Regions from separate parts of the Pantoea sp. PvP021 genome, predicted to be linked through region 4. Evidence: predicted binding sites of a transcription regulator. Region 4 holds the regulator's gene; each other region holds the start of a gene.
The links. The regulator CRP, encoded in region 4, controls carbon source genes, mostly activating them, when cyclic AMP is high. The targets are predictions, from matches to a motif close to ATGTGANNNNNNTCACAT.
Positions count from the first base shown of each region.

Region 1: a site for CRP is predicted at 5,401-5,418, ahead of azuC (stress response protein AzuC). Genes of this name have one in related genera too.
Region 2: a site for CRP is predicted at 3,170-3,187, ahead of ACVKSX_RS10180 (maltoporin). Genes of this name have one in related genera too.
Region 3: a site for CRP is predicted at 3,395-3,412, ahead of ACVKSX_RS17860 (YjcB family protein). Genes of this name have one in related genera too.

Region 1 covers NZ_JBSRXX010000005.1:26,697-34,539, reverse strand. Annotated here, with positions in the region: gene ACVKSX_RS14795 (hypothetical protein) at 89-274, shown strand; gene cspE (transcription antiterminator/RNA stability regulator CspE) at 456-668, opposite strand; gene ACVKSX_RS14785 (DUF2798 domain-containing protein) at 1,327-1,590, opposite strand; gene ACVKSX_RS14780 (LysR family transcriptional regulator) at 1,719-2,621, shown strand; gene ACVKSX_RS14775 (zinc-dependent alcohol dehydrogenase family protein) at 2,849-3,862, opposite strand; gene ACVKSX_RS14770 (LysR family transcriptional regulator) at 4,031-4,936, shown strand; gene azuC (stress response protein AzuC) at 5,250-5,327, opposite strand; gene mntP (manganese efflux pump MntP) at 5,445-6,020, opposite strand; gene ACVKSX_RS14755 (DUF1158 domain-containing protein) at 6,337-6,579, shown strand; gene pdxR (MocR-like pyridoxine biosynthesis transcription factor PdxR) at 6,569-7,843, opposite strand, start outside.
Region 2 covers NZ_JBSRXX010000002.1:217,216-225,058, forward strand. Annotated here, with positions in the region: gene ACVKSX_RS10160 (SDR family oxidoreductase) at 1-148, shown strand, start outside; gene ACVKSX_RS10165 (COG4705 family protein) at 554-1,327, shown strand; gene ACVKSX_RS10170 (hypothetical protein) at 1,429-1,755, opposite strand; gene ACVKSX_RS10175 (LacI family DNA-binding transcriptional regulator) at 1,941-3,011, opposite strand; gene ACVKSX_RS10180 (maltoporin) at 3,277-4,539, shown strand; gene ACVKSX_RS10185 (glucose PTS transporter subunit EIIB) at 4,623-4,946, opposite strand; gene ACVKSX_RS10190 (beta-galactosidase) at 5,490-7,565, opposite strand; gene ACVKSX_RS10195 (glycoside hydrolase family 53 protein) at 7,607-7,843, opposite strand, start outside.
Region 3 covers NZ_JBSRXX010000007.1:156,851-164,693, forward strand. Annotated here, with positions in the region: gene ACVKSX_RS17840 (NCS2 family permease) at 1-1,188, opposite strand, end outside; gene ACVKSX_RS17845 (glutathione S-transferase family protein) at 1,547-2,212, opposite strand; gene soxR (redox-sensitive transcriptional activator SoxR) at 2,252-2,737, opposite strand; gene soxS (superoxide response transcriptional regulator SoxS) at 2,838-3,263, shown strand; gene ACVKSX_RS17860 (YjcB family protein) at 3,518-3,799, shown strand; gene ACVKSX_RS17865 (ATP-grasp fold amidoligase family protein) at 3,854-4,804, opposite strand; gene ACVKSX_RS17870 (oligosaccharide flippase family protein) at 4,813-6,069, opposite strand; gene ACVKSX_RS17875 (transposase) at 6,595-6,990, shown strand.
Region 4 covers NZ_JBSRXX010000005.1:212,515-220,357, forward strand. Annotated here, with positions in the region: gene ACVKSX_RS15605 (YhfG family protein) at 1-33, shown strand, start outside; gene ACVKSX_RS15610 (putative adenosine monophosphate-protein transferase Fic) at 23-616, shown strand; gene ACVKSX_RS15615 (aminodeoxychorismate/anthranilate synthase component II) at 658-1,233, shown strand; gene argD (bifunctional acetylornithine/succinyldiaminopimelate transaminase) at 1,315-2,535, shown strand; gene ACVKSX_RS15625 (YccS/YhfK family putative transporter) at 2,537-4,612, opposite strand; gene crp (cAMP-activated global transcriptional regulator CRP) at 4,670-5,302, opposite strand; gene ACVKSX_RS15635 (OsmC family protein) at 5,606-6,010, shown strand; gene ACVKSX_RS15640 (phosphoribulokinase) at 6,344-7,213, opposite strand; gene ACVKSX_RS15645 (YheU family protein) at 7,275-7,493, opposite strand; gene ACVKSX_RS15650 (hydrolase) at 7,498-7,843, opposite strand, start outside.

The DNA.
Region 1 (7,843 bases), 190 kb from region 4:
AAAAAGTATGGGGTTTCGCCTAAGAAGACGCTGGCATTGCGGGTGATGAACTCTGGCGGGAGATCTGTCTGGTGTAAGCGGGAAGGCAATGACTGAAACACTCGAGGAGTATCGCTTTACATTCAATGCCCGATATCCAGCGTTAGCAAAAGAAATGGATTACTTGCTGGTAATCAGTAATACACCTCAGGGGAGCATCGCTGATTTCAAAAGGCGCGTTATGGCTTTTGCCCGATGGCTTAACGTAACATTTCATCACGGGCAGGGCTTATGAAGAGAGGATTAACATCGGGGTAGCCTGATAAACGTGGAGCAGGTCAACGGACCAGAGATAATACGAATTTCAGGCAATAAAAAACCCGCAATGGGCGGGTTTCTTTTATTATCAGCAGAGCTTATCTGCTCAGACTTATGTCTTCATCGCTATTGTAAGCATCGCTGATAATGAGCGCGGCTTACTGCGCTGTGACGTTGCCAGCTGCAGGGCCTTTGGCGCCATTTTCAATGGTGAAGGAGACTTTCTGACCTTCATCAAGCGTTTTGTAGTTATCACCCTGGATAGCAGAGAAATGCACGAATACATCTTTGCTGCCATCATCGGGAGTGATAAAGCCAAAACCTTTATCTGAGTTAAACCATTTTACTAAACCAGTCATTTTGTTAGACATAGATATTTCCTTAATCGATTAGCCACTAAGAGCGGCGAAGATGGCCTGTAGTTAGAGATTTACTTATTGGGCACTTAGGAGGAGGCTCTCGAAGAAGGATATCTGTGGATAACACTTGAACTGAGGACTACTTTACTAAAACTGCTTTCATAAGGTCTGTGTTCCAAACCGATGACGCATTAAGACATAGCGATAATAATTTAGCAATGTATATGTTTATTTATTTTAACCATTTAAACGCTCAGATGGCTGAATGGCTGTTTTATTTTGACTGCTCAGGAAGTGCTTCAGGCTCCGCTGTGTGCGAAGAGGAGCAGGCTAATCCTGTCATAATGACGGTGCCGATTTAACGTTGATGCTTAACAATAAACAGAGCCTGTAATGTCACATCGCCTAAAAATTTCCGCACGGCCAGCGAAGCGCTGTCACCGCCCTCTTCATCTGTGAGCTTTACCTGCTGCATATCGTACGCCCGGCTCTTCGGTATCTTTCATCCTGATACCGGTCAGTATCCGGACGACCTGCCCGCCCTCACCCTGCATCTGAAATGCTGGAGGTTTGCCACCCGCCTCCATTCTGGTGCAGAAGCAGCCTGCCGCGATGAGCGAGAAGCGGGCTAAACCCTACCTGTCCGCCCATTTTGGGCATGCTGACTGTCTCAGTGACCGTGAACGGTCAATCCTACGAGCCGGATAACAACAGGACGGACAACCAGTATGCAAAAGAAAGCCGCTGGCATGGCGACCCGGTAAGCATTCATCACATTTGTCATGTAATGAGGCCCCATTCCGAATTCGGCTAACGTGATGACCAGACTCATCAGGAACGCCATGATGATCGCCATATAAAGCGCAAATATGTAAGGTGTCGTGCGCACCGGCAAGCGGGTTCGTAAGGTTTTTTTTGTTGCAGCATCAGTCATCTGAATATCCTGTTTAACAAAAGTAGATAAGACTGTGGCTAACTTAACAAGCTTATGCGGGGGGTTGTAGAGCGGTTATGCTTTAATCATTATTAAGTAAAAGTGACGAATTAACGGTTGAGGATACGATGGACATTTTAGGGCTGATTAGCACTTTTATTCGCGTGGTGGAAAACGGCAGTATTGCAGCGGCGGCACGCGCTAAAGGTATGAGTCCGGCAGCAGTCAGCCAGAGTCTTTCCCGTCTTGAAGCGCATCTGGGCGTGCGACTGCTATCGCGCACCACCCGCAGCATGACCTTAACGGAAAACGGTAAACGCTATTTCGAGAAAGTCCGTCACATCCCACATGATATCGAACTCGCCTCTCAGGCTGCTGCGAATGAAACCAAACCACAGGGGCCACTTTGTATCGCTACGACAGCCGCGTTTGGTCGGTACGTTCTGGCTCCCCTTATGCCCGCTTTCAAAGCGTCTTTCCCCGATATAGATATTGAACTGATCAGTACCGATCGCAACGTCGATCATCGCCTGGAAGGCGTCGATGTCAGTATCCGCATCGAAGCACAGCTGAATGATCAACTAATCGCCAGAAAAATTGCATCGTTACCCTTTATATTCTGTGCGGCTCCCGCTTACCTTGATCGCGCTGGTACGCCTCAGACACCTGGAGAACTTAGCCAGCACGCCTGCCTGGTTTTCCGCTATCCCACCGACAGACGGTTTCTGCCATGGACGTTTATGGTCAACGGACAGCCTGTTAATGCAAAACTTAACCCCAGTTTTATCAGCGATGATATTGATATCATCGCCAGAATAGCCGTAAACGGCGGCGGCATTGCCCGTCTGGCAAGTTTTGTTGCTCAGCCACTGATAGACAGCGGTCTGCTAAGGCCTTTGTCCTGGTCAGGTCACAGTGGCGAGAGCACCATTGAGTCCCTGCCGATGAATATCTATGCCTGTGTCACCGAACGTTCGGCACTCAATTCGAAAGTACGGATATTTATTGAATTTTTGGCCGATGCGATTTAAGACAGGAGCGTTTTTGCCGGGCGAAAATTGTCCGTACTTTTCGGCTTATCCCCCCGCAAAAGTAACTCACCGCTGCCGGTCGTGGTGATACGAAAAGCGGCCCTTTTGACGATGTGCAGAAAGGATATAAGTACGCTTTGAGAAGGGGTTTAACGCGGTGAGAATGGGATCCGAAAGTATCTGGCAGTCGGTGAAAACTGCCAGAATTGAGGAATAAAAATTCGTTATCAGTCACTAATTCTGATGACGATTTTGCCAAATGCACCACGGGAGAGATGCCGGAAGGCTTCAACCGCCTCATTAAAACTGTAAACCTGTTCAATGACGGGTTTAATATTATGTTTATTGAGGAACGGATTCATCCGATCAAACGAGGAGCGTGGTGCAACCGCAATGCCCCGGATTTTTGTCTGACGGAAAATTAACGGCATCAAATCAAGTTGTGCTGTCTGGCCGGTCAGAAATCCTACCTGAGCAATCGTACCGGCAACTTTTGTCGCAGCAATTGACTGATTGATGCCATTGCCCCCGGCGACATCTATCGTTACGTCAGCGCCTTTACCATCAGTCATTTCAAGCACTTTTCTTTCCCAGTCAGGGTATTTTTTATAGTTAATCCCTTCATCTGCTCCCAGTGATTTAATGCGCTCAAGGTTTGCATCGTTACTGGAGGTGGCAATGACACGTGCACCATAGGCATGCGCTATCTGAGCAGCGAAGACCGATACGCCACCGGTTCCCTGTACGAGCACGGTCTGACCGGGCTGCAGATTGCCGATATCCATTAGCGAGTACCATGCCGTAAGCGCAGCGATGGGAAGTGTAGAAGCTTCTTCATCGGTCATGCTGTCAGGCGCTTTAACTGCGCTGTCCTCATGAATAATCATGTACTCAGCCAGCCCGCCGGGTAACGGCATTCCAATACACCATGCTGGCTCATCGGCCGCAGGTTCACCCTCTAACCAGCGTGAATAGAGATGCGAGTTAACGCGATCACCCGTGCTAAAACGGGACACACCCTGCCCCGTGGCAACAACGGTACCCGTGGCATCAGAGACAGGAATCAGTGGCTTTGGAACCAGATGAGGCTCATAGAAGCCCTCTACTATTGCCTTATCCCTGAAGTTCAGAGACACCGCGCCAACTTTAACCAGAAGTTCACCCGGACCAGGTACAGGCGTTTCCACCTCTTCAAGCTTTAAGTTTTCAAGGCCAAAATCTTTCAGTAACCATGCTTTCATTTTGTCATTTCCCATGTGTATGCATCGAATAGGACGATGATAAAAAAAGCAGGGAGGCGTAAAAAGCCACGTAAAAGGACTTCAGTGTTACTGCAGGAGAAACAATCGGAATGAGATATAATCCGCAATACACTATTTCGGCAGGAATATTTTTTGCGGAGTTAAATGATGCGCTCGAACATGCTGGAATTGATGGATATTTTTGTTCACGTCGTTGAATTCCGTAGTTTCACCCGGGCCGCTGACGCCTTGCAGCTGCATCGCCCTGCGGTCAGTAAGTCCGTACAACAACTGGAAGACAAGCTTGGCGTTAAGCTATTGCACCGCACCACGCGCAGTCTGAGTGTGACCGTTGAAGGGGAGGAAATTTATCAGCGGGCTAAAACGCTGCTGAGTGATGCCAGCGATATAATGGCTTCTTACTCTTCAAATCAGCGACCTCGTGGCCAGCTGCGCATTGATGTTCCACTGGCGCTGGCGCACAGTATCCTGATCCCACAATTAAGCGAGTTTCAGGCTTTATATCCTGAAATTGAAATAGTCTTAACCGCTTCAGATCGCCTGACCCATTTAATTACAGAAGGTGTGGACTGTGTTATTCGTCTCGGTGAGCTTGCTGATTCGAATTTTATTTCGCGCAGAATGGGCAGCCTGCAGATGGTCACCTGTGCAGCACCCTCTTATCTGGATAAATATGGCACTCCTTTAACGCCTGATGACCTTAAAGATCACAAAGCCATTTATTTTTTTAATGAACACAGTCGGGACATCCAGGAATGGAAATTTGTCATGAATGGCGAAATTGTTTCACGGCATCCGGGAAGCAGCATACGAGTTAACAATTCTGACGTCCTTCTTTCCTGTGGCGTGGCGGGCCTCGGCATGCTTCACGCATTATATACGGCATTAAAGCCCTGCCTCGAAACAGGCCAGCTGAAGGAAGTATTATCGGGTTATGCGACTGTGACGAAACCGGTTTCTATACTCTACCCTGACCGACGCTATCTTCCGCCTAAGGTCCGGGTCTTTATCGAATGGTTTACTGAAATATTCAGGAAGAATCATCAGGGTTAACCGTGAATCTTTGTTTCGGCACAGGCAATCCCGTGACCCATTAAAAGTGCTTGTTTCCTGTTTAAGGTATGCCGCCATTTTGTCTGGCATCCGGAAATCTCCCGGGCAGATTAGATCACTGCAGCAACGTCTTTTCTGGCTCAAAGTGGCGCATAACGGGAAATCAGAAGGAGAGGAGTAGCAACAAACAGGATGCACCCGAAGTGCAAAAACGCGGGTTTAAATCAGCAGAAGCAAAGGCAGAAAAAGCAGAAAAGGTGATAATCACAGGTCGATCCCTGACCGCGATTATCGAGGGTTTCTTGCGAGGTGCTTAGTACATGGCACCCGGCGGTACGTGTTTGAACGTCTCAACGTAAGCGCGGAACACGTGTTTAAAAATACGTTTCATGGAACACCTGATTCAAATTTAGTTGAACATATACCGAAAAAGTATAGCTCCTGTGCGTTTTAACAGCAAATAAATTTGAACCAGATCACAAAAATGACGGTTTTATGTGCAAAAGCCCTACGCGGTGTAGCCGAGATGCTGCAACAGAATGGTGGAGCCGACGGCAATCAGCACTACTCCACCCAGCACTTCCGCCCATTTTCCCAGGATCGGACCAATAAAGCGCCCGACTAATACGCCAGTCGTCGCCATCACCGTAGTGGCTGCACCAATGGTCAGCGCGGTAGTAATGATGTTCACCTGCAGGAAAGCCAGACCCACACCGACAGCCAGCGCATCCAGGCTGGTCGCTACCGCGGTGGTCGCCAGTACCATAAAGCCATGGCTTTGCGGGGCTTCACAGGGTTCTGCAACAGCAGTCTGACGGAAGCCTTCCATCATCATACGGCCACCCAGAAACGCCAGCAGGATGAAGGCGACCCAGTGATCCCACGCCATGATGTAACGGCTGGCGGCCAGGCCAAGCGCCCAGCCAATCAGCGGCGTCAGCGCTTCAATTGAGCCGAAAATCAGACCGGTACGCAGCGCTTCTTTAAAACCGGGACGATGCAATGTGGCACCTTTGCCCAGAGCAGCAGCAAACGCGTCCATCGACATGCCCAGCGCAAGAATTAAAGTGGCAATAAAGGTCATGATTTATTCACCTGGGGCGAAAAAGCGGCAATTCACGCTGAATTCACCACACAAAGTGTTCAGTTATGAAAAAGTGGGCGCAGTCTACCATGCAAACCCAAAGATAAAAAGACAGTAAAATCAGGGATTTAAGTATAGCAAAGGCTATAACTCTTATCATCCGCTATGAATCGCGCTAAGTCGATGGTAGCAAAGCATTTTCTGACCATTTCTCTGGCCATGTAGTATGCCGGATGCGCACGAAGCAGCGCGCCACCATTGAACCGTGTCGCCGTTTACCGGAAAATGCCGGGCTGATAAATATGGGATACCGGTTATGAATAACCCTTTTGAAACGTTGATCGTGCCTGGTGGCATTTTACTGCTGGGCTTTCTCTCGGCGCTGCTGCTGCCCGCGCCCGCCTTTAGCGTGACGGTAGCGCAGCATCTGTTGCAGATGTTCCATTTGCAGGACCTGAATCAGCTCTACACGGTGGTGTTTTGCGTCTGGTTTTTGCTGCTGGGCGCACTGGAGTTTTTTGTTATCCGTTTTGTCTGGCGTCGCTGGTTCAGGGGCTGACCGCCTGCGCATCGACCAGCGCTTTTAGCCGTTCGGCACTGCGCGCATAACCTTCACGTGGCAGATGGGCCGTCCCCAGTAACAGGCCCGCACCGCGCTGATCCGCCTGCTGATACCAGATCGACAGCGGCGACGGTGCCATGCCCCACTCCACCGCCTGCTGCGCAATCACCTGATCCGGTGAACCGGCGGGTAAACGGACAATCACCGCCAGCCCGGCGCGTTGCAGGTCAGGAAAGTGAGGATGCAGCGCCGCGATCATCTGCTCCAGCCGCTCATGATAGACGCGCTTCATGCGCCGCAGATGCCGCATAAAGTGGCCATCCCGCAGAAATTCCGCCACCGCGTTGTGCAGCAATCCGGAGGAGGCAGGCGAAAGCAACGCGCAGACCTCACCGAATCGGGCCGTCAGCGCGGGTGGCACCACCATAAAACCGAGACGCAGTTGCGGCGTCAGCGTCTTGCTGAACGTGCCGATGTGCAACACCCGCCCCTGGCTGTCGAGCGCGGCCAGTGCCGGCGCGGCGCGATTGCCGGGCTGAAGCTCGCCGAGATAGTCATCTTCGATAATCCAGCGCTGCGCGCGGCTGGCCCAGTTAAGCAATTCATGGCGGCGTGCCAGGCTCATCGTCATGCCAAGCGGCGCCTGCTGTCCCGGTGTGACCAGCGCAAAAGCGGCATCCGGCGCGCGAGCAATCCCGGCCTCAACCTGCAACCCTTCGGCATCAACCGGCACGGCAACCGGCGTGACGCGCAGCGCTTCAACCGCGCGACGCGCCACCCAGAATCCGGGATCTTCCAGCCATGCTGTTTTACCCTGAAAATTCATCGCCAGCCCAATCAGTCCCATTGCGCCAGCATAGCCGCTGGTAATAATGATCTGGTCCGCCTGACAGCGCAGGCCGCGTGCCACCGCCAGGTAGGCCACCAGCGCCTGCCGCAACGCTAAGCTGCCGCGGGGATCGGGATAGCTGGCCGGTCTGCTGACCTGCATGCGCGTCTGACGCTGCAGAATGCGCAGCCAGACTTTGGCCGGGAATGCATCGCTGGCAGGAATGCCCATCTGGAAGGTCAGCGGTGGCGCTTCATACTCCTCTGCACCCTCCAGCAGCTGGCGTTCAGCCTCGGCATTGACCGGTTTTAACGGCGGTAATGGGCTGACGAAGGTACCCGCTGCGCCTCTGGCCTGCAGAAACTGACCATCAACCAGCATGTCATAACTGGCGCGAACGGTGCCACGCGCCACGCCGAGCTGAGCCGCCAG
Region 2 (7,843 bases), on a different contig from region 4:
TCCTCAGGGCCGTAAAGTGGCTCAGGAACTCAATAAATTAGCCATCAGCCCACAGGATGTGGCTAATGCGGTGGTGTATGCACTTAATCAGCCGCAGAACGTTACCGTCAACGACCTGATCGTTTCTCCCACCAGACAAAACTGGTGATATCCGGATAAGAGCGTCGGGGTTGCTATGCCATCCACCCTGCCCCGATGCTGATTATCAGGGCAATACTGCCCCGGCATGGCTCGCACGCCCTGATGCTACTTTTTCTGCAATTTTTACCTGATTAAGCCGCCGGGCTATCACTCGTTGCATCGCCTGAAAATTAAGAAGAAAACAGAGTAACTCAGAATTAATTCTTATAGGTTAACAGGCAAAACAGCCCAAACACTGCACTCCGACAGGGCAAATATTACATTAAATCATAGGGTAAATGCCGGCTTAGCGAGTGACAAGCTGTGATCAAAATTCCTGTCATAGTTTTTTTAGCTTAACCTTTTCTTAAGATTAATCTTATAACCTCGTCTCTGTATTAGCCCATGTTGGGCTGTTCCGGAGTATCACCCTATGCAAAATAACAACACAGCTTCTCACTCTCTCAGTAAAGTTCCGGCCGTTACCGCGGCTTTCTGGTTAACCAAAATCGCTGCGACTACCCTGGGTGAAACCGGCGGCGATGCGGTGACCATGTCGATGAATCTCGGTTACCTGACCGGGACATTGATCTTCGCCATCATCTTTCTGGTCGCGGTGGTGGTGCAGATAAATCGCCACAGTCTCAACAAATGGATTTACTGGTTCACCGTGGTGGCCACAACCACCGTTGGCACGACGATGGCAGACTTTGCCGATCGCTCACTGGGCATAGGATATTTAGGGGGCACCGTGCTGCTGAGCACCCTGCTTATCCTCTCGCTTTTCCTGTGGAAAATCACCTGCGGTACGGTTGCGGTCAGTTCAGTGAGCAACGGCGTCACAGAGAGTTTTTACTGGGTCACTATTATGTTTTCACAAACCCTGGGCACGGCCTTAGGTGACTGGACGGCGGACACTGAAGGGCTGGGCTACGATGGCGGGATCCTGCTGTTTGTTGGCGCGCTGGCAATCATCTGGGCGGCCAGTCGCTTTACATCACTTTCGCGTACGGGGCTCTTCTGGGCGGCCTTTATCCTGACCCGACCACTGGGTGCCGTGGTCGGCGACTTTCTGGACAAACCCCTTGCCTCAGGCGGACTCGCGCTAAGCCGCTACGGTGCCTCGCTGACACTGGCGCTAATCATCATCGCTCTTCTGGTGATACTGCCCCAGCGCCCGGCAATCAAGACCGCCACGGCGAGTTAAAAAACGTTACTGGCAGATTTACAGATAACGCATCGACTTAAACGTAATCAGGGCCGCCAGCGATGGCGGCTTTTTTATTATCTGATGCGTAACAGGCTACATCAGACAGAGCGCTCAAATGAGACGATTTGACCATCGGGTGCAGCAGCGAGTACCGGCAGACTCTCTGCTGGCTCCTGCATTTTCACCCGAAACGCCGTGTTGCTGGCATCAAGGAAAACGGTTCTCAGATGACGGTTACAGATGAACCATATTTCATCGCGGTCATTTGAAAGAATGTAGTAAGCATCTGATGTTTCAGAGGGGTTAAAACAGCCCAGCGCGCGATAAGCCGTCTGCGGGGTAAAACCGCTGGAAAGCGGCAGTGGCCTGGGGCCATGCGCTAACTCTTCAATCCTGAGGTAAAGCCCCTGTTCAAGCCACAGCATAATGTCACTCCCTGAGAGTAGAGAAACCGGGCTGAACGTGTCGGCTGCATTACCGCGAAGCAGAATGCCCGTTCACTGACCGATTTAGTGATCGGATAATTTTTCCGACGTGCAGAATCGTTATCCTGATCTGAGCATAGCAGCGGCGCGTTCTTATGCTTTTTTTATCTGCTTGCGGTGTTCTGCTACTCAAGGCGACTGGCGAGCAGCCGCAGCTGCTCAGCAATCTGCTTCAGATCACGCTGCTGCTGACCGGCGATACCCGTCGAGCTGCGTACCACCAGTTTTGCCGGAAGGATAGAAGAGGAACGCTGCTCATCCTGCTCACTGGCTAACAACAGACGCGCAACGGCCTCTTTGCCCTGTAAATCAAGATCGAGCGACACCGTGGTCAGCGCCGGATGGAAGAAGGCACTTTCATAGGTGTCATCGTAGCCAATCACCGAAATCTGCCCCGGCACCGCTACACCGCGCTGATGCAGCGCGCTCAGCACTCCCAGTGCCATCTGATCATTTCCCACCAGCAGCGCGCTGAACTCCGGCGCTTCACGCAGCAGTTGCAGCACGCCGTTGTAACCACTTTGCGCATCCCAGTTACCGTGGCTGACGCTGACCGGCTTCAGACGATAGCTCTCCAGCGTATCCAGCCAGCTCTTTAACCGCAGATTGGCAGAAACCGACTCCTCTGGCCCGGCCAGCAGAGCAAATTCCCGATGCCCCTGCTCATAGAGATATTTGACACTGGCACGGGTACCGTCAGCCGGGTTAAACGAAACGTTAAACACCGCGCTGTAGGGATCAACATCAAGAAACAGGCACAGGATATCGTCGTTCTCCTGCACGATCTGCTCCGCATCACTGCTCTCCAGCGGGACGTTGATAATCACCTTATCCACGCGCTGCGACTTCAGCTCATTGATACAGTTCTGCAGACTTTGATTGACGTTCTCATCAATCATAGCGATCAGCACCTGATAGTCAGCGGCATTGGCATATCGTTTAACCGCAGCGGCCACCTGCGAAGGAGCATGCAACGCCAGCGATGTGGTCACCAGACCCAGCGTTGTGCTCTGCTTACCCACCAGCTGTTGCGCCAGTCTGTTTGGCACGTAGCGCAGGGTTTCAATAGAGTTCTCCACCTTGCGCCGCGTTGATTCTGAGACGTTTGCCGACTTATTCAAAACCCGCGAAACCGTCTGATAAGAGACGCCAGCATGGCGGGCGACATCCTCTAAGGTGGCATTTTTTGATTTCATAATTCGCATCCCTGATTACCGATGGCGGAATGGTATCACAGCAGCCGAATAAGCCAGGTTACCGCAGTCACATTGCGCAAATAAAAAGTAAAAGTCATACCTTCACATCACGAGATTTGGTGATCTGATTCACTAATCGTTACAAATACCGCCACTTTATTTGCACCACATCACACATTATCGCGATTTTGTTTGTCACTCATCTGACAAAAAGCGTTAACTGCCGCTGTCATGTGAACGTATTACAAATAAAATTGAGGATAACATGGAAACAAGGTTACGTACTGCTGCTGTGGCGCTTGCTGCGGCCCTGACCTCCCCGACGCTCTATGCTGCTATCGACAACATTGATTTCCATGGCTATCTGCGTGGTGGCGTTGGCGTATCGCAGGATGGCGGTATTGAAGAGTATCAAAAGAACAAGATTGGCCGTCTCGGCAATGAAGCCGACACCTACGGCGAGGTTGAGCTGGGCAGCGAAGTCTACAAAAAGGATGACGTCAGTTTTTACGTCGACACCATGGTCAGCATGTTCTCCGACGGTTCTAACGATAACGAAACCACCTTCGGTGACGATGCGCAGTTTGGTTTGCGTCAGCTTAATCTGCAGATCAAAGGGCTGGTGCCGGGTGACAAGAATGCGGTGATCTGGGGCGGTAAACGTTACTACCAGCGTCACGATTTGCACATCATTGATACCAAATACTGGAATATCTCCGGCTCCGGTGCGGGTATCGAAAATTACACTCTGGGCCCGGGCGCGATCTCCTTTGCCTGGATCCGTGGCGATGCCAATGACGTCGATTACCGGGTGGATGGCGATAACGACGTCAACATTAACTACCTTGATCTTAGGTATGCTGGCTGGAAACCGTGGAGCGGCGCCTGGACCGAGTTTGGTATTGATTACGCCATGCCGAACACCACTAAAAAGCAGGAAGAGTATGGCGGCCTGTATGATGCGGAAAACGGCGTTATGCTCACCAGTGAAATCAGTCAGGATATGTGGGGCGGCTATCAGAAACTGGTATTCCAGTACGCCAATAAAGGCCTGGCACAAAACATGATTTCACAGGGCGGTGGCTGGTATGACATGTGGAACGATACCCGCGATGCCACCGGCTACCGCGTAATCAATACCGGCCTGCTGCCAATCACCGACAAGTTCTCCCTGAATCAGGTCTTTACCTGGGGTTCAGCGGATGACGTCACCGCGCAGACCAGCAAAAGCACCCTGCTGTCGCTGGTGGGTCGTGGTCAGTATCAGTTCACACAGTATGTCCGCGGCATCGGCGAAGTGGGTAGTTTCTGGCAGAAAGATGAGAACAAAGTGGGCAGCGACTACAAACAGGCGGGTCAGAAATATACGCTGGCGCTGGGTCTTGCAGCCGGTCCCGAATTTATGTCACGCCCGGAACTGCGTCTGTTTGCCTCTTACCTGAATGACTCAGAAGACGGACACAGTTTCCAGGACAACACCAGTAACAACACCTGGAACTTCGGCGTACAGGTCGAAGCCTGGTGGTAACCAAGCAGTCTCCTCATTGTGATCATTGTTAAGCTCTTATGCAGGGGCTTATTTGGATAACCGGCGACGGTTATCCATTTTTTTTACTCCGGCTGAAGCGGCTTAAAGAATCGGGCTTCCAGCAACTGACGCAGCTGATCGGATTGCGTACCAAAGATGGCATGAACTTCCTGCCCCAGAATCACCACGCCAATCGCCCCCGCCTTCTGTAATCCTGCCGTATCTACCGCCCTCAGCGATGTCACTTTCACCCGCAGCCGGGTTAAACAGGCGTCCACCTGCTGAATATTTTCACGCCCGCCAAAGCACTCTACAAGACGCTCCAGCAGCGCACTGTCAATCTCAACCTCTTCCGCCGTCAGCGGCTGCCGACTGAAATATTGCTTAAACGATTTCAGACTCACCATGTTGTTCTCCTCCAGATAATAAAAAGGCGGGCTGATGCCCGCCACTCACGACTGATAAACGAAAACGAGGGGGACTGGCTTCAGGGCACTCACAGAAAATACACTCTTCCTGCCCTCAAACCCTATTCCTCCGCCACAAAGTCCGCAATTAAAGCCACGGCAGAACTTCACACACATAACTCCTATGCTCAAAGCTCAGCCTGCCAACAAATTTAACCAAACCTGCTCATTATCCACAGTTCCCGCACCCTCCTGCCACAGACAATGCCCAAACTCAAAGCGATGGGGGCATATGCCTGGAGCAAAGCATCACGGGCCAGGGATGGCCCGTGCTGAGCTGGCAGGGATGCCATCTTTTGCGTCTTTGCGGAAGGCATATGCCCCCTGAGCCAGTGCTCAGACTGCCAGCAAACTTAATCAAGCTGCTCCATATCAACAGTTCCGGCAACCTCCTGCCACAAACAACGCCCAGACTCTAAACGATGTGGGCATTTGCACCCTGAGCTAACCCTCACCCTGCCATCGAGCGGCATTCAACTAACTTTAAAGGCTTGTGCCTTCAGTTAGCGGCACACTCAGAACGCGACATCCCCACGGCGCCAGCAGCAGCGATCCCCCCACAACCGAGCCATCGATCAAATCGCTGAGCCCAGCAGGCAACGACAGCTGCTGCACCTGACAGGTAAAATTCTGCACAAAAAGAAACGCCTGTTCGCCATCAGTGCGCCGCTGAACAACCACGCCCGGTGGCAGATCAATCGCCAGCGCGCGCGGCAACGCCAGCTGCTTAATCAACGCACCATAAAAATCCCGCTGGAACGACAGATCATTACGCGACGCGATATACCAGGCTTTGCCCTGACCCACGCGATTCACCGTCACCGCCGGGGTACCGGCATAAAAATCGCTCTCATAGCTGGCCAGCGCCGTTGCCCCTTCCAGATGAATATGCTCGCAAAGCTCTCGCGCCTGATAAGGCCCGCTCAGACCCAGCTCATTGCCGCGCACCCCGCGTACGCCATTGAACTCCTCATCAGTCAGACTATCGATCTCTTCTGACCAGATGCCAAGCAACGGCCGCAACGGCCCCGGGAAGCCACCGGGATAACACAGATCGCTCTCATTCACGATGCCGCTCCAGTAGCTGGCAACGAAATGCCCGCCCCGCTCAAGATGCTGCTCCACCCGCGCCGCAAAACCCTCCCGCACCATATACAGCATCGGCGCAATCACCAGATCGTAACCACTGAGATCGCAGTCGCCGTTAATCACATCCACCGCCACGCCCTGCTCCCAGAAAGCACGATAGTGCTCGTTCACTGTGCGCTCATAATGCAGTCCGAGATTGCGCGGCCCCTGCGCATTATCCATCGCCCAGCGACTCTCCCAGTCGAAAATAATCGCCACCCGCGCCTCAACCCGGCTGCCCATCACCGGCGTCATCGCGGCCAGCATCCGGCCCAGCTCACTCACTTCACGACCGGTGCGCGTATCAAGATGACCCACATGATCGACTACTGCGCCATGAAACTTCTCGACCGAACCCCGGCTCTTGCGCCACTGAAAATATTGCACCGCGTCCGCACCATGGGCCACCGCCTGCAGTGACGACAGAATATGCATCCCCGGCTTCTTCAGCTTGCTGGTCGGCTGCCAGTTGGTGGCGCTCGGCGTCGACTCCATCAACACGAAAGGCTTGCCCTGCTTCAGGGTGCGCATCAAATCGTGGTACATCGCGGTATAACAGGCGAGCGTGGTCTCATCCTTCTCGTTATGCCACATCGGGTAGCTATCCCAGGAGATAAAATCGAGCACCGGTGCCAGCTTCCAGTAATCGTAGTCGTAGAAATATTCCATAAAATTGGTGGTCGCAGGCAGATCGGGATTGGCCTGCTTCAGCGGTTTAATCTCCTCACGACAGAAGTCAGTAACCTGATCGGTCATAAACCGCCGCCAGTCCAGATTCAGACCGTGAATCGACATCTCACCCTGTGGCGCTGGCGACACAATCTGTGACCAGTCGCTGTAGGTATGACTCCAGAAATCACTCCACCAGGCGAGATTCAGGTTCTCCAGCGTCTCATAACGGCGCTGCAACCAGCCGCGAAACGCCTGCTGACAGCGATCACAATGACATTCTCCGCCATACTCATTGGAAATATGCCAGCCGAGCACCGCCGGATGATGCGCATAGCGCGCCGCCAGCCGGCTGTTCATCGCCTGCACTTTCTGGCGATACACCGGCGAGGTCATGCAGTGGTTATGACGGCCACCATGCAGGGCCGGCACGCGATCGCGCCCCACACGCAGTACCTCCGGGTAAGCCTGCGACATCCAGGCTGGCCTGGCCCCACTTGGGGTAGCAAGAAACACAGAAATCCCCTGCAGCCAGAGCGTATCAATCACCTCATCCAGCCAGCCAAATTCATAGCGCCCCTCCTCCGGCTCCAGCTTCGCCCAGCTGAAAATACCCACCGACATAACGTTGCAGTTCGCCTGCTTCATCATCATGACGTCGTCATCAATAATGCCCGGCTGGTGCGCCCACTGTTCCGGATTGTAGTCAGCACCATGCAGCAGCCGGTTAACCCGGGCGCTGAGCGGGGGAAATTTATTCATACCTGTTCCTCAGAGGTAGACATCAGCATTTGCGCTAATGGTTAATGAAAAACCTGCAGCGAAGGCAGCGCCTTGCCGTGACAGTCAAACAGCGCCTGGTTTTCGCGGGCGTTACCCTGTTTCCATTCGTCGTGGATATATTTCATGCCAGCGGGCGTCGCCCAGGTATTGCCGGGCGCAGGGATCCACGCCGGTTCCCAGTAGACGACACCCTTGCCGCGATGGTCCGGCACCGCCAGCACCGCTTTAATCAGGTCATGCAGATAGGCCGCCTGGCC
Region 3 (7,843 bases), on a different contig from region 4:
CACCGCCGTTAACAGGCCCGACATCGCATCGACAAAATCATTAAAGTCGACTTTCGCCACATTACTGAGCATCAGCAGACCCACATACATTAATGCAGGCGCGGTGGCGTAAGCCGGCACCAGATACGCCAGCGGTGACATAAACAGAATGGCAAGGAACAGCAGGCCGACCACAATCGCGGTAAGACCGGTTTTACCCCCCGCCGCCGTTCCTGCCGCCGATTCGATATAAACCGCAGCCGGTGACGCGCCCACCAGACCCGCGAACAGGCTGCTGACGGAGTCGCTAGTCAGCGCACGGCCACCATTGATAATCTGGCCCTGTTTATCCAGCAGATTTGCCTGACCCGCGACCGCGCGAATGGTGCCGGTCGCGTCAAAGACCGCCGTCATCACCAGTGCCAGCACGCTTGGCAGCACGACCGGCTGCATCGCGCCCATAATGTCGAGGCTGAACAGCAGCGACTCACCGCTGGCATCACGCAGGCTCGGCAGCGCAAACAATCCTTTGTAGCTCACCGCCGGATCGAAAATCAGCCCCAACAGCGAAATGGCGATAATTGTCATGAGAATACCGCCGGGCATCCGGCGCTTCTCCAGTCCAATAATTGCTGCCAGTCCCAGCAGCGTCATCATTACCGGAAAAGTGGTGAAGTGCCCCAGCGCCACCGGCAGGCCCGGTGCCGGGTTTTTCACTACCAGGCCTACACCGTCAGCCGCAATCAGCAGCAAAAACAGGCCAATTCCGACGCCAGTGCCGTGCGCCACGCCCATCGGCAGGTTACGCAGGATCCAGGCTCGAATGCCGGTCACTGAGATCAGGGTAAACAGCAGGCCCATCAGGAACACCGCGCCCAGCGCAACCGGCACGCTGATGTGCTGGCCCAGCACGAGGCTGAAAGCGGTAAAGGCGGTTAAGGAGATTGCACAGCCAATCGCCATCGGCAGATTGGCCCACAGTCCCATAATGATGGAACCAAAGCTGGCAACCAGGCAGGTGGCGACAAACACGGCAGTAGGGGGAAAACCGGCCTTGCCCAGCATTCCTGGCACCACGATAACGGAGTAGACCATCGCCAGGAAGGTGGTAAGTCCGGCCAGAATTTCCTGGCGCACGCTGCTGCCGCGCGCCGAGATCGAGAACCAGGCGTCCAGTTTTCCACTGGCCGGGCGTGATTCAGTTGACATAGTTGAGCCTCAAAAATTTTTGTTGTGTGGATCGCTCTGCGACCATCGCTGTCCCTGGAATAAGCGGGTAGACGGCGTCACTGTCGGGTTTTACCCGGCAGGCAAACGTTTACCTTGCCGCAGATAGTTGGCCGCCAGAAGCGGCCAGATAAAAAGGCATGCGATTATCCGGCGTTTAGCGGCACATTTTCAACTGTCAGAGGGAGATTCTTCAGCATAAAGATCAGGCTTAAGTCGCCAGCAGCCACGTGGCCCAGGCCGACGTCAAACGCTGACGCCCTGAAGTTAACGCGATTTTCAGGGGGATGCGCACTGGCGCAGCAGTGATGAGACACGACCCGCCAGTGGAAGAGGGGAATTAACCTGGCAGCGAAAGCTCGCCGCCCTGATCGATCGCGCGCTGCCAGGCGGCACGCTGTTGCACAGTCTGCAGCCATTTCTGGCTGGCGGGCATCTGCTCCAGTCCGGCACGTCGCGCAAGCGCCAGCAGCGGAAAGCTCATCTGGATATCAGCGATACTGAAGCGCTGACCGGCGAACCAGGGATTTGCAGCCAGATGCTGTTCGATCATCTGCATGTGTGGCTTAAGCTGTTTATCCAGGAACGCTTTCTGCACGCCTTTACCGAATGCCGCCCCGACCGGGCGCAGCAGCCACGGCACCGGTGCTTTACCCATCTGACCGAAGATCAGCTTCATCACCAGCAGCGGCATCAGCGAGCCTTCGGCATAGTGCAGCCAGTAGCGGCACTGCAGCCGCGACGCCTCATCACTCACTTTGAGCCGGAACTCGTGATCATATTTCTCTTCAAGATATTCGAGAATGGCACCTGACTCTGCCACTACCTGGTTCCCGTCGGTAATGACCGGTGATTTTCCCAGCGGATGCACTTTTTTCAGCGCCTCCGGGGCCAGCATGGTCGGTTCGCGTTGATAGCGTTTAATCTGGTACGGCACTTCCAGCTCTTCCAGCAGCCACAGCACCCGATGCGAGCGCGATTTCTCAAGATGGTGAACGGTGATCATCATGATTCCCTGTGTTTTGACCTTCACCAAGTATAGACGTCACTCCACATCCGGATGTTTATCATCCTGTTCCGGGTCAAGCAGCACCGCACCCGAGCCCTGCTGACCCAGCCGGTCGCCGGGATTGCGCAGCGGGCAGTCGCGCATCGACAAACAGCCGCAGCCGATACAGCCATCCAGGTCATTACGCAGGCGGGTCAGGGTTTCAATGCGCTTATCCAGCTCTTCGCGCCAGTGCTGCGTCAGCGCATCCCACTCCGGTGTCGACATGCGCTTGTCAGGCGGAATGTGATCCAGGCTGTCACTGACCGTTGCCAGCGGAATGCCGATACGCTGCGCAATCTTGATAATCGCGACGCGTCGCAGCACGTCACGGCTGTATCGCCGCTGATTGCCGCTGTTGCGGGTGCTGAAAATAAGTCCTTTTGTCTCATAAAAGTGCAGTGCCGAAACCGCCACACCGCTGCGGCGCGCCACTTCACCCGGTGTTAAGACCGGTTTCGGATAGTTGCGTTCTTTTTTCATCAGGCTCTTTACCTCAAGTTAACTTGAGGAATTATACTCGCTCTCCATCAAAACCACTAAACTCCCATTACCGCTTATTAAGCACCAGAAGGATGAGACCATGATGCAAGAAGAGATCATTCATTCCCTGACGCACTGGATTGACCAGAACCTGGATAAGAGCCTGTCGATCGATGAGGTTGCCGCAAAATCGGGCTATTCGAAATGGCATCTGCAGCGTATGTTCCGTTCGGTAACGAAACAGACGCTGGGTGGCTATATTCGCGAGCGCCGTCTGACGCTGGCAGCGGAAGCGCTGTCACAGACACAGCGGCCGGTTTTTGATATTGCGATGCAGTATGGCTATGACTCGCAGCAGACCTTCTCCCGCGTGTTTCGTCGTCAGTTTTCACAGACGCCTACCGCTTACCGCCATACCATGCGCCGCCAGGCGATTCAGCGCCCTCGCCTGCTGAGTTTTGGCTGCAATGACGGTATCAGTAGCTTCACCCAGCGCACGACCGGCGAGTGCTGTCCGGTTCGTTGACCCCTCAGATGCGCCCGCCCGGGCGCATCTGACTGATTTCCCCACCGTTCTTCTGCTACTACTCGCTATTCCCTCACGCCGCTACCATACCAGAGTCAAATTTTGTTCAAAATTTAAAATCGGGTGATATAATGTGACCCAAGTCACACTTTGAACCTGGGTTGACGGCGAAAAAGCACCCCCTGACACACTTTTCCGCCGCCGGTGATGTCCGCAGATTGTCAGGAATACTTACTGATATTGAGGTCCGGCCGATGGCTACGTTAACCGCCAGTTTACTTGTTATGCGTTGGGAATTGCTGAGCGCAGTCATGATGTTTTTTGCCAGCACCCTGAAAACCAAACTTCGTCAGGATAGCCGTCACGTGATGGCATTTATGTGTGGCGGGATTGGTTTAGGCATGACCTGCTGGTTTGTTACCGGTCTGATGGGCATTACCCTGAGCATGGATAACGTGCATAACTTTCTGGAAATCTCAAAGCATGCCTTTATCGATGTGATGAGCCAGGCGCCTGCTGACTGGCCGATGCCCTGATTTTTGCGCATAAAAAACCCCGCTAAGCGGGGTTTTTTATATTGCTGTGTGTGCTTAAATTTTCTTCAACATGGCAGGGATATTAACATCCTGCACTGTAACGCCCGGGCTCTGCGTTCCGCGGCGGTCCTGAATCCACATATCTCCCATCATCTGATTTAAACCACGATCTAATCCGGTGACCAGTCCTGCACCTGGGGTGAAGGTCAGTTCGCCAAAGTAGATCCGCTCATCATGGATATACCAGTCCACACGCACGTAGTCGAAGTCACTGGCCAGCTTCTTGCTCAGTTCGAGCGCATGTTCCAGTGACGGCATAATCGGTGAGACATCCAGACCGGTATCGCGAATCTTGTGATAGGCCTCATTGAGGTTATTCACGTAGAAATTCATCGACAGCAGCGGCTGGCAGCGGTTGTAGATCACCTGCAGCACATATTCGAACTTGCCATCACGCTTGTTGAACATATGAAACTTGTAATCAATCGGCGCGCTTTTGCCATCACCAATGTACTTCTCAACCAGGATACGTGGCTTGATGTAGCGATAGTGAATCTCACGCGCTTCGTTGGCGAAGTCGGTCTTCAGCCAGCGATAGCAGTCATGAATGATCTGCTGCTTGCGCAGTGCGTCCGGCTCCTCCAGCAGAATCTCTACCATGTTGGAGGCGTGGTTCGGCTTGATCACCGTCCCCTTCCAGCAGGGTAAGCTGTTCAGCGTGGTCGGGTCAGTGGTTTCGTGTACCAGCGGGATCAGGTATTCATTACCGATTTTTTCAGCAATGAATTCGCGCACCGAGTACTTATCTGACAGACGACCATAGCTCTGGTAATCGCCGAAGATAAACTTACGGTACAACACCTTCTCGTTGAACACTTTTGGCTGACGCAGATTGGGCAGCTTTCTGAACTTATGGAAGTAGTAGATGCGGTCCTGATAAGCCCAGGGCATCTTCTTAATAAAATACTGCACACTTCTTCTGAGTTCTTCTTTCAACTTGAGCATATCTGACCTCATTTGTATGTTTTGTAGTTGAGTGAGGAAACCTGAATCTTTTGAATGACGCCGTTTTTAAAGAAGTAATTCATTACGGTCAGGGACAAAAGTTCTGAAAGGAAAACGCTCCACGCGGCCCCCATGATGCCGTGACCCTGGATCAACCACCAGGAGAGCGGCAAACTGATGACCATCAGGCAGATGATTTTCCTCAGCAAGTAGTTAAATCCTCCCTCTTTGACCATGTAGCGATACGCTACGGTCCCCATTGCCGAAAAGCTGGTCGCTATCGACAGCAACGTAATGAGACTTCCTGACTGAGTGAATTCCGGGCCGTACAACGCAATGATGATCCGCTCGCCGTAAAGCGAAATGACCAGCAGCATCAGCAATGAAACCGCCATAACATAGCCATTGAGCCGCGCAGCCAGCTTAATGGCGACCTCGCCCCGCTCCCTGAAGATTTCAGTGAAGCAGGAGGTGATGAGCGCCACCGGGATAAAAATCCATGAGGCGGAAATGGTATTCGCCGCCGCAAACAGCCCGAGGTCGCGCGCGGGTGCCGTGCCTGCCAGGAACATCTGCGCCGCTTTTACCTGCACAGAGATAAAGATGCTGGAGATCGCCAGCGGCAGACCGGCATACATCAGATAACGCAGATAGGCCGTGCGCTTTTCGCGCGGTGGCATCTGATCCTGATGGTCCTGATAGAAGTTGTGACGCTTAATCAGGTAAGGCACCAGAGTCACTGCGACAATCGACAGCGTCAGCCAGAGCGGATTAAGACGCAGCCAGGCGACGGTGAAGCTGATGCCGAAACTCAGCAGCATGCCCACGGCGTTGGCGATGGTGTTAAGACGCGAGGCAAGACGCGCGTTGTTATAAACGCTGAAGGTGTCCTGGGTGACAAAAACCGAGGCAACAAATGAGGCCAGTGCAAACGCCAGGAAATTTTCCTGCATGTTGTACCAGACCCAGATTAAGACTGGCACCGAAGTGACCAGCAACAGCACCATTCTCATCGTGCGGGCGATGGTCATCAGGCGCAGGCCTTTTGACGCATTTTTGCTGACGCGTTTAAACAGAATGGTTTCGGTGCCAAAGATTGCAACGGTTTGCACCATCGCAAATAGTGAAGTAGAAAACGCCATCTGGCCAAACACCGTTGGGCCAAAGGATTTCGCCACGTAAGACGTCACAAAAATGACGCCAAAAACGGAGATGATCTTCTCAGACATCATCCAGGCGGCATTAGACATTACGCTCAATTTCATCGACTCTTCCTTAGTATTACTCAACTACAACCGCTTCGGTACAACATCCCTGTAACGAATTAATAAGCGCTCAGTGGGCCTGGCGAAAATGTAAGACTTCAGACCAAGCTGGTCCGAAAATTGAGATGTAAATCATGATCCGGAGTGTTAATTCAGGATAATTCTTATTATAAATGGCGCGAATCACTTCAGATGGAAACGATTTCAGGCTGAAAATAAAACAACCTTTAAGAGCCCTTCCCGCCATATTAATCAAGTCGGTCAGGCTAAATATCCAATGTACGTAGAATTTTTTCGTATTTTGGATGCGATGAATTTATAACAAAAATCCCCCTCCAGGAAGGCACGCCCACCGGATAAGAATAAAATAAGATTTATCCCATGATGATATTTATTCTAAATATCTTAATTTAGGCTTCGCAATTCAATTCGCGCACTTTAATACTGCCTTAATAGAATCTTACAGTGCCAGAAATTATTAAAGTCATTCTCATCCATTAATCGATAAGAAAGGTAAGAGCATTTATGAGAAAGTCACGATACAGCGAAGATCAAATCACAAATGCCATTAAAGCTTCTGAATCGGGCGTGAAAGTCAGAGAGATTTGTGAAGAGTTAGGCATCTCTGAAGCCACGTTCTACAGCTGGAAGAAGAAGTTTTCTGGGTTATCTTCGGAAGAAGGCAGAAAAATCAAAGAGCTGGAAGAAAAACTGCAGAACATCACGCGTGAACTGCAGACGCTCAACTCGGACAAAGAGATGCTGCAGAGTGTTCTGAAGCACTTCTTTACCACTAATGAAAAACGTCAGGCTGTGGATTTCCTGCAGGCCACCTTTGACATCGGCACCCGTCGCAGCTGCCGCTTATTAGATATCAGTCGCAGCGTATACCATTATCCGTCAGGCACGGAGAACCGCTAAACCCCAATGCTACCGCGCTTTTTAGACTTAACGCTGAGATTTGTTCTTACCAGAAGAGATGAAGATCATTTAACAGGACAATTGCGGCACCCTTTTCCGCTCCATTTATAACTAATGAATGGCTTCACGGCTAAGCTTCTTTTTTTGCGGTAAAATTGATTCACAACAGCAAACGTCTCGCATTCTACGGCTATTCTTCCCTTCCCAATCTCGTTTACGCGGGATTGGGCCCTCCCTTTCTTACGTAAGCCCAGCTAATCGTCGGAACTAAATCGTCTCAATATCATTAAGCCAATTTAAACATCGCGCAAAAAACAATCACCGTATATTTGAGTTAATGCTGGACCTGACTCAAATTTTTGCGGCTGCGTTTAATTCCGGGGAATGGGTTAATGGCATATACTTTCTCCAGGATTAATCCAGGATAAATAGTTTATTGCTCCTTATCACTAACGTTATGTGTCTATCTTTTCGCTCTCTTCATTGCGCATCATTGATGCCAGAGATTAATCTTTAATTATTAACGCAGCGGCGGAGTTTTCTTACTCATTCATCACTGAGTGAAGTTAATAGTGGTTTTCAGCCTCCCTTTCTCAGGACCATACCGCAATAAAAAGCCGCTGATAAAAGCATAACGTCCATAATGCTGCGCGATTTTTCCTGATTAATGACCGATATCTGAACAGTTCCTCCCTGGCAACGCTAAACATGGCTATGTTCAGGAGACCATCAGTCCCGTTTTTTCACTGACAAACAGGGGATGAAAGAGGCTTTCGGGGGTAAAGGCACGATTACGCAGAGGCATGAAATCGATTTCGCGGCACAAATCTGCCGGAGAGCGAGCAAATCGGGG
Region 4 (7,843 bases):
CTGGCGTCACTGAGGAGGCAATATGGACTCTAATACCGCCGTCAGCCAGGATCCCTACCTGTGGCAGCATGACAATGTGCTGAAAAACCTGCCCGATATTCACGATGCCGCGCAGCTGCGTAAGGCGGAGCTGAGTTTTAGTGCGGCGCGTGCCGCCACGCTGGAGCTGGGCCCACGTAATCCTGGACTGCCTTACCTGCGCCAGATCCACCGTACGCTGTTTCAGGACGTCTACAGCTGGGCTGGTGAACTGCGCACTATCGATATCTGGCGCGATGAGACGCCGTTCTGTCATTTCGAATATATCGAAAAGGAAGGTAACGCCCTGATGGCCGCGCTGGAGGAGGAGAAGGGCCTTGCTGACCTGCCACGTGACGCGTTTATTGAGCGTGTTGCCCACTACTACTGCGAAATCAATATGTTGCATCCTTTCCGCCACGGCAACGGTCGGGCGCAGCGGATTTTCTTTGAACAGCTGGCGCTGCATGCCGGTTATCTGCTCTCCTGGGAAGAGACTGACGCTGAAAGCTGGAAAGCGGCGAATCAGGCTGGTGTGGCCGGAGACCTGACTCTGCTGGAGCAGGTATTTGCGAAAGTGGTGAGCGAGGCGGCTTAACCGCGTAGAATAGCGGCGCGGGTAATTATTCTGGACTGGCCATGCTGCTGCTTATCGACAATTACGACTCCTTTACCTGGAATCTTTATCAATATTTCTGCGAGCTGGGCGCGCAGGTTCAGGTGGTGCGCAATGATGCCATCACGCTGGAGCAGATGGCGGCGTTACCGCTGACTCATCTGGTGATCTCCCCTGGCCCCTGCACGCCGTCGGAGTCAGGCATTTCGCTGGCGGCGATCCGGCATTTCGCCGGTCAGCTGCCGGTGCTGGGCGTCTGCCTGGGCCATCAGGCAATTGCGCAGGCGTATGGCGCGCAGGTCGTGCGTGCGCGTCAGGTGATGCACGGCAAAACCTCTGCGATTCAGCACACCGGACAGGGCGTGTTCCGCACTCTGAATAATCCACTGACCGTGACCCGCTACCATTCGCTGATTGTACAGCGCGACTCCCTGCCAGATGCCTTCGAGGTGACTGCCTGGACGGTGCGTGACGGCGAGCCTGACGAAATTATGGGATTCCGCCATAAAACCCTGGCGCTGGAAGGCGTGCAGTTCCATCCCGAAAGCATTCTCAGCGAGCAGGGACATCAGCTGCTGCGCAATTTCCTTGAGCAATAAGTTGCCTTTGAGTGATTTTTTATGCATATTTTGTGATTATTATTTCAAAGTTGCACGTCAATCATCTAAATGGGGTCATCAATGGCAGCGGAAAAAATTGCGGTCACGCGGGAGACGTTCGATAACGTTATTTTGCCTGTTTATGCACCTGCGCAGTTCGTGCCGGTAAAAGGCAAGGGCAGTCGTGTATGGGATCAGCAGGGCAAAGAGTATATCGATTTCTCAGGTGGTATCGCCGTCACCGCACTTGGACACTGCCATCCTGCGCTGGTGGAGACGCTAAAAAGTCAGGGCGAGACGCTGTGGCACACCAGCAACGTCTTCACCAACGAACCGGCGCTGCGTCTTGCCAGTAAGTTAATTCAGGCGACCTTTGCCGAGCGGGTCTTCTTCGCTAACTCCGGGGCCGAAGCCAACGAGGCCGCCTTTAAGCTGGCGCGCTACTACGCCTGCAAACGTCACAGCCCGTTCAAAAGTAAGATTATCGCCTTTCATAACGCCTTTCATGGCCGGACGCTGTTTACCGTCACGGTCGGCGGACAGCCAAAATATTCTGATGGGTTCGGGCCTAAACCGGCGGATATCGTCCATGTGCCGTTCAATGATCTGAACGCAGTAAAAGCGGTCATTGACGATCATACCTGCGCCATTGTGGTTGAACCGATTCAGGGGGAGGGTGGCGTCGTGCCCGCAACGCAGGAGTTTATGCAGGGACTGCGTGAGCTTTGCGATCAGCATCAGGCGCTGCTGGTGCTGGATGAAGTGCAGAGCGGCATGGGGCGCAGCGGCAAGCTGTTCGCCTATGAGCATTATGGCATCCAGCCCGATATTCTGACCTCAGCCAAAGCGCTGGGCGGCGGTTTCCCGGTCAGCGCCATGCTGACCACTAACGAGATCGCCTCGACCATGGCGCCGGGCGTGCATGGCACCACCTATGGCGGCAATCCACTCGCCTGCGCCATCGCCGAAACTGCGCTCGATATTATCAATACGCCGGATGTGCTGGCAGGCGTTGAGACACGTCGTCAGCACTTTGTCACGGCGCTGCAGGCCATCGATGCGAAGTATGATCTCTTCAGCGATATTCGCGGCAAGGGTCTGCTGATTGGCGCGGCGCTGAAACCGCAGCATGCCGGTAAAGCACGCGACATCCTGAATGCCGCGGCCGCAGAAGGCGTGATGGTGCTGGTTGCCGGAACCGACGTGATGCGTTTTGCCCCGTCACTGATCATTGAGCCTGCCGACATCGAAGAGGGCATGAGCCGCTTCGCCACGGCCGTCGGCAACGTGCTCAACGGCTAGCTTAGTTTCTACGTAAGCGTCTGATCAGCCAGCGGCCATGTTGCGGCCGCTGGTTCCACGCCAGCGATGAAATGGTGTACATCACGCTCAGATGATCGAGAATGCGCCGCACATGCTGCTCCACCACCGTGATCGGTCCCTCACTGATGTTCTCCAGCTCATCCAGCAGGTTAACCTGTGAGCTTTCACCATCATATTCCAGCCGCTGCTGACACCGCTGCAGCGCGATTTCACAGGATTGCAGGTAACGCTCAGCCAGCGAGGCAGTGAGCATGGTGTGCTCCCGCGCCAGAATCGTCATGGCGTTGATATGCTCGACGATAAACTGACTGTGCGTGACCCAGAGCCGCATATCACTCAGATAGCGGGAGTTGAATGCGGGCTCCTGCATCGCCTGATTCAGTGAGTTAAACAGCGCATTGTGTGCCTGATTGACCTTCACGCGCTGATAAGCCAGTTTCTCTGGTGACTGTTCGTCACCCAGCAACAGCCGTAGCGCATCCTGATAGGTTTCCAGTGCGTCATGGGCGTTCTGCCGCAGTAAGCCGCTCTGCCACTGCGGCCACAGCCACAGCATCCCGCCAAAGGCGATCAGACAACCCATCAGCGTATCCATGAGTCGCGGCAGCAGAAACTGCGCGCCATTCAGCGACAGCAATTGCAGCGAGTAAACCGCCGTGACCGTAAAGCCAATCATCGACCAGCCATAGAACTGGCGGGTAAAGCGATAGCTGATAAAAGTAATTGCCAGCATGATCAGCAGCACCAGCGACTCCGGCACCGCCATGCGCAGCGTGGCGGCCGCGATCACCAGACCGGCAAAAGTGCCCAGCGCCCGGTGCTGAATGCGGACACGGGTAGCGCTGTAGCCGTTCTGGCTGACGAACATGATGGTCATCAGGATCCAGTAGGGTTTGGGGATGTTGAAGAACAGCGCCAGCGCGCTGCCCAGCATCAGCATCACCGCAAAGCGGCCGGCAGTGCGCAGGGCCGATGAGCGAAACGAGAGATAACTGCGCAGCGCCGGTAACAGCGGCAGACGGCGCTGGCGGTCAGCCATCAGATCGCGCTGATAAAGGGGTTTCTGGGTGCGCAGGACCCGCGCGATGCGGTTGAAGTGGTAAAGGCAGAAGTTACCCACCGGATTGTCGGGATGCTGATGGGCGATTTTCTCCAGCGCGCCGAGCTGTTTATCCATCGCAAAGCGATCGGGTAGCTGGTGATAGAGAATGTTATCCGCCAGCACCCGCAACCGGGCCGAGATGGTTTTGGCATTCCAGCGGATCACCGCTTCGGCGTGGCTCTGTTCGACCAGCTTCTGCACCTCTTCCGGCCGATGCAGGCTGACCGAGATATGTTCCTGCAGATCCAGCGCCACCTGAAAGGCGCGCGTCAGCCGTTTATGGCTGTGATCGCGGCTTGCCGACAGCATATGCATCTGCTGATAACAGGTGTTAATCAGATCGACCACTTTCTGCTGGCGAGCCAGCAGCGGCGGCAGCGCCTTTTCCGGATCGGTCAGCTGCGTCAGCAGGGTATATTTTGCGTCGCAGTAGTTAGCCAGCTCGCGGTAGATCAGGCTCAGGCTTTCGCGCATCGGCTGCTCTTTCCACAGCCAGAACCAGAACCAGTTAAACAGCCCGTACCATAGCGTGCCGCCGATATAGAGCAGCGGGGGAACATAGATTGGCATGCGGCCAATCAGGCTCAGGGTAAAGATGGCGGCAATCAGGGTGCCGGGCAGCAGACGACCATGCAGCGGGCTGATCTCCCCGGTAACGCCGAGCAATAAGGGCATAGCAAACAGGATCAGCGGCAGCGGAATAGCATGGAGGGTAAGCCACTGCATCAGAAAGCTGCCGAGGGCAAACAGGCTGCCGCCAACAATCAGGCGTTTGAAGAAGCGTTTATGCGGGGTATCCAGACCGGCGATGTTGCAGCAGGCGGGCACTAATGAGAACAGCAGACCTTTTTGCAGGTCGCCAGCCAGCCAGCCCAGCGCCACCGGCAGACAGAGCACCAGCGTTTGCCGCAAGGCGTAGTTAACTTCAGGATGGTAAATAATTCGACGCCACATCGGCCCAACACAAACAATAACGGCGTGATGTTGCCATCACGCCGTGGGTGACAGGAATTAGCGGGTGCCGTAAACGACGATGGTTTTGCCGTGTGCGGAGATCAGGTTCTGATCTTCCAGCATCTTCAAAATACGGCCCACGGTTTCACGTGAACAACCAACAATCTGGCCAATTTCCTGACGAGTGATTTTAATTTGCATGCCGTCGGGATGCGTCATGGCATCTGGCTGCTTCGCCAGGTTGAGCAGGGTCTGTGCAATGCGTCCGGTTACGTCGAGGAAAGCGAGGTTACCCACTTTTTCAGACGTCACCTGCAGGCGACGCGCCATCTGCGATGAGAGTCGCATCAGGATGTCAGGGTTAACCTGGATCAGCTGACGGAATTTCTTGTAAGAAATTTCCGCCACTTCGCACGCGCTTTTCGCACGTACCCAGGCGCTGCGCTCCTGGCCTTCTTCGAACAGGCCAAGTTCACCAATAAAATCGCCCTGATTCAGGTAGGAAAGAATCATCTCTTTGCCTTCTTCATCTTTAATCAGAACCGCAACGGAACCTTTCACGATGTAGTAAAGCGTTTCTGCTTTTTCACCTTGGTGAATCAGCGTACTTTTGGATGGATACTTGTGAATATGGCAATGGGACAGGAACCATTCGAGTGTAGGGTCTGTTTGCGGTTTGCCGAGAACCATTCGCTATTATCCTCTGTTGTAATCGTGCCCAAAATACAGGGGGCAGTTTTCCCTGTCAGGCGGTGAAAGCTTCAAGCGTTTCCATTTCAGGAAATTATTCGGGCCGCATCAGGCGCAGTGCGCATCATCCTTCCCGGCTTCGTCATCGGGTGACGAAAAATATTTTCAGCACTGTTTGTAGCACAGCTTTTGCCGACTGTCTTCTGTTGTCTCGCTTCAGCTACGGGCGGATTTCTCTGGATTGCTGTTTACCAGGCGAAAGCGTACTCTGGCGACAAAACAGCGTATTCCGGAGCAAAAATCATGCAGGCAAGAGTGAAATGGGTAGAAGGGCTGACATTCCTCGGAGAATCCTCATCCGGCCATCAGATACTGATGGATGGAAATTCGGGTGATAAAGCGCCCAGCCCAATGGAGATGGTGCTGATGGCGGCGGGCGGATGCAGCGCGATTGACGTGGTATCAATTCTGCAAAAAGGCCGAAACGATGTGGCTGATTGTGAAGTAAAACTGACCTCAGAACGTCGTGAAGAGGCGCCGCGAATCTTTACGCACATCAACCTGCATTTTATCGTGAGTGGTAAAGCCCTCCAGGATAAAGCGGTCTCACGCGCTGTGGATCTTTCTGCTGAAAAATATTGCTCTGTGGCCATCATGCTGGGTAAAGGCGTCAACATTACGCATAGCTATGAAGTGATCGAACTTTAGTACCCGCAGGGATCTTTTAAGGTCGCGGGCAAAATCTGTCGTGCTCTGCTGTCAGACTGTGCCTGCGCTGGGAACCGGGTCAGATCGGAAAGTCGCTTAAGCCAATCCCTGGCCGCTCGGCCCGCGCGATTACGCACCTCATCCCTGAGGTGCGCCCGTAGCCGGGCCAACGCGTTGCGTTGTTCAAAAACGCTCCCGGCGTTTTTGTCCCAGGCGCGGGACGCTTTCCTCTTCTGACCCGGTTCCCAGCGTGTTAAGCTTTTTCGCTGCTGTCAGATTCATCCTGCATTGGCATTGGCATTGGCATTAGTCTGGAAAGGCCCTTTTGGCCTCTTACTCTATTCGTTTGCCTTCCATCAGCCGCTTCACCAGTGGGCCCATAATCAACTCCATCGCCAGACCCATTTTGCCGCCAGGCACCACCAGCGTATTGATGTGCGAGATAAACGAGCCCTGCAGCATCGCCAGCAGGTAGGGGAGGTCGATATCTTCCAGCGCCTGGAAGTGGATCACCACAAAGCTCTCATCCAGTGACGGAATAGCGCGGGCAGCGAACGGGTTTGAGGTATCGACCGTCGGGACGCGCTGAAAGTTGAGGTGAGTGCGTGAGAACTGTGGTGTGATGAAGTTGATGTAATCTTCCATCGAGCGCACCACCGAATCCATGACCGCTTCACGTGAATGGCCGCGCTCGCCGGTGTCGCGCACCAGCTTCTGAATCCACTCCAGGTTCACAATCGGCACCACGCCAACCAGCAGATCAACCTGTTCTGCTACGTTGTGCTGCGCCGTTACCACGCCGCCGTGCAGCCCTTCGTAGAAGAGAATATCGGTGTTCTGCGGCAGCGGTTGCCACGGCGTAAAGGTGCCGGGCACCTGATTCCACGGCACCGCTTCATCGTAGGTGTGCAGATATTTACGCGACTGGCCCTGTCCGCTCTGACCATACTCTTTAAAGCTCTGCTCCAGCAGGCCAAAGTCATTGGCTTCCGGGCCGAAGTAGCTGACATGACGTCCTAAATCGCGCGCCTTACGAATCGCCATATCCATTTCAGGGCGGGTAAAGCGGTGAAAACTGTCACCTTCCAGCTCCGCCGCATGAAGATCGAGCTGCTGAAAGATTTTGCGAAACGCCACGCTGGTGGTGGTGGTCCCTGCGCCGCTGGAACCAGTCACCGCGATAATGGGATGACGTGCAGACATAGAAAAGCTCCCTGTGAGGTCGGGCAATAGGCATTGTTAACACGAAATGCCGTTGGGTGCATCAGCCACGAAATTCTTTGCGCGGCATGATATTGACCGATTCGTGCAGTTCCGACCACACCAGCACCACTTCACCCGTTTCCAGCTGACGTCGCACATCGGCCACCTTGTCGATCAGGCTGCGTTCCTGCTCGCCATAGTCCGTGCCTTCGCGCAGCACAAAGGTTTCAATCAGATTTTCAAGGGTCTCAGGTGAGACCTGTTGCCAGGGAATAATCACGAGATCAGTTATCCAGAAAAGGGGCGATCCACTGGGGGATACGCTGTTCCAGCCACATTTCAGGCTGGCGTAATGTCCCACCAACAAAACCTACATGGCCGCCGTGTGGTGTCAGTTGATAAGTAATAGTGGCAGATAATTGGCTGCTGTGCGGGATCACCTCATCACTCATAAAAGGATCATCTTTGGCGTGAATGATCAGCAGCGGTTTCTCTGCGTGCTTCAGCCAGGGCATGGCGCTGGCACGATGATAGTAATCGGCCGCATCCAGAAAACCGTGGGCGCGGGCGGTAATGGCATCATCAAAATCGCGCAGTCGACGTAGCGCTTTCAGCTGCGCCAGATTGACC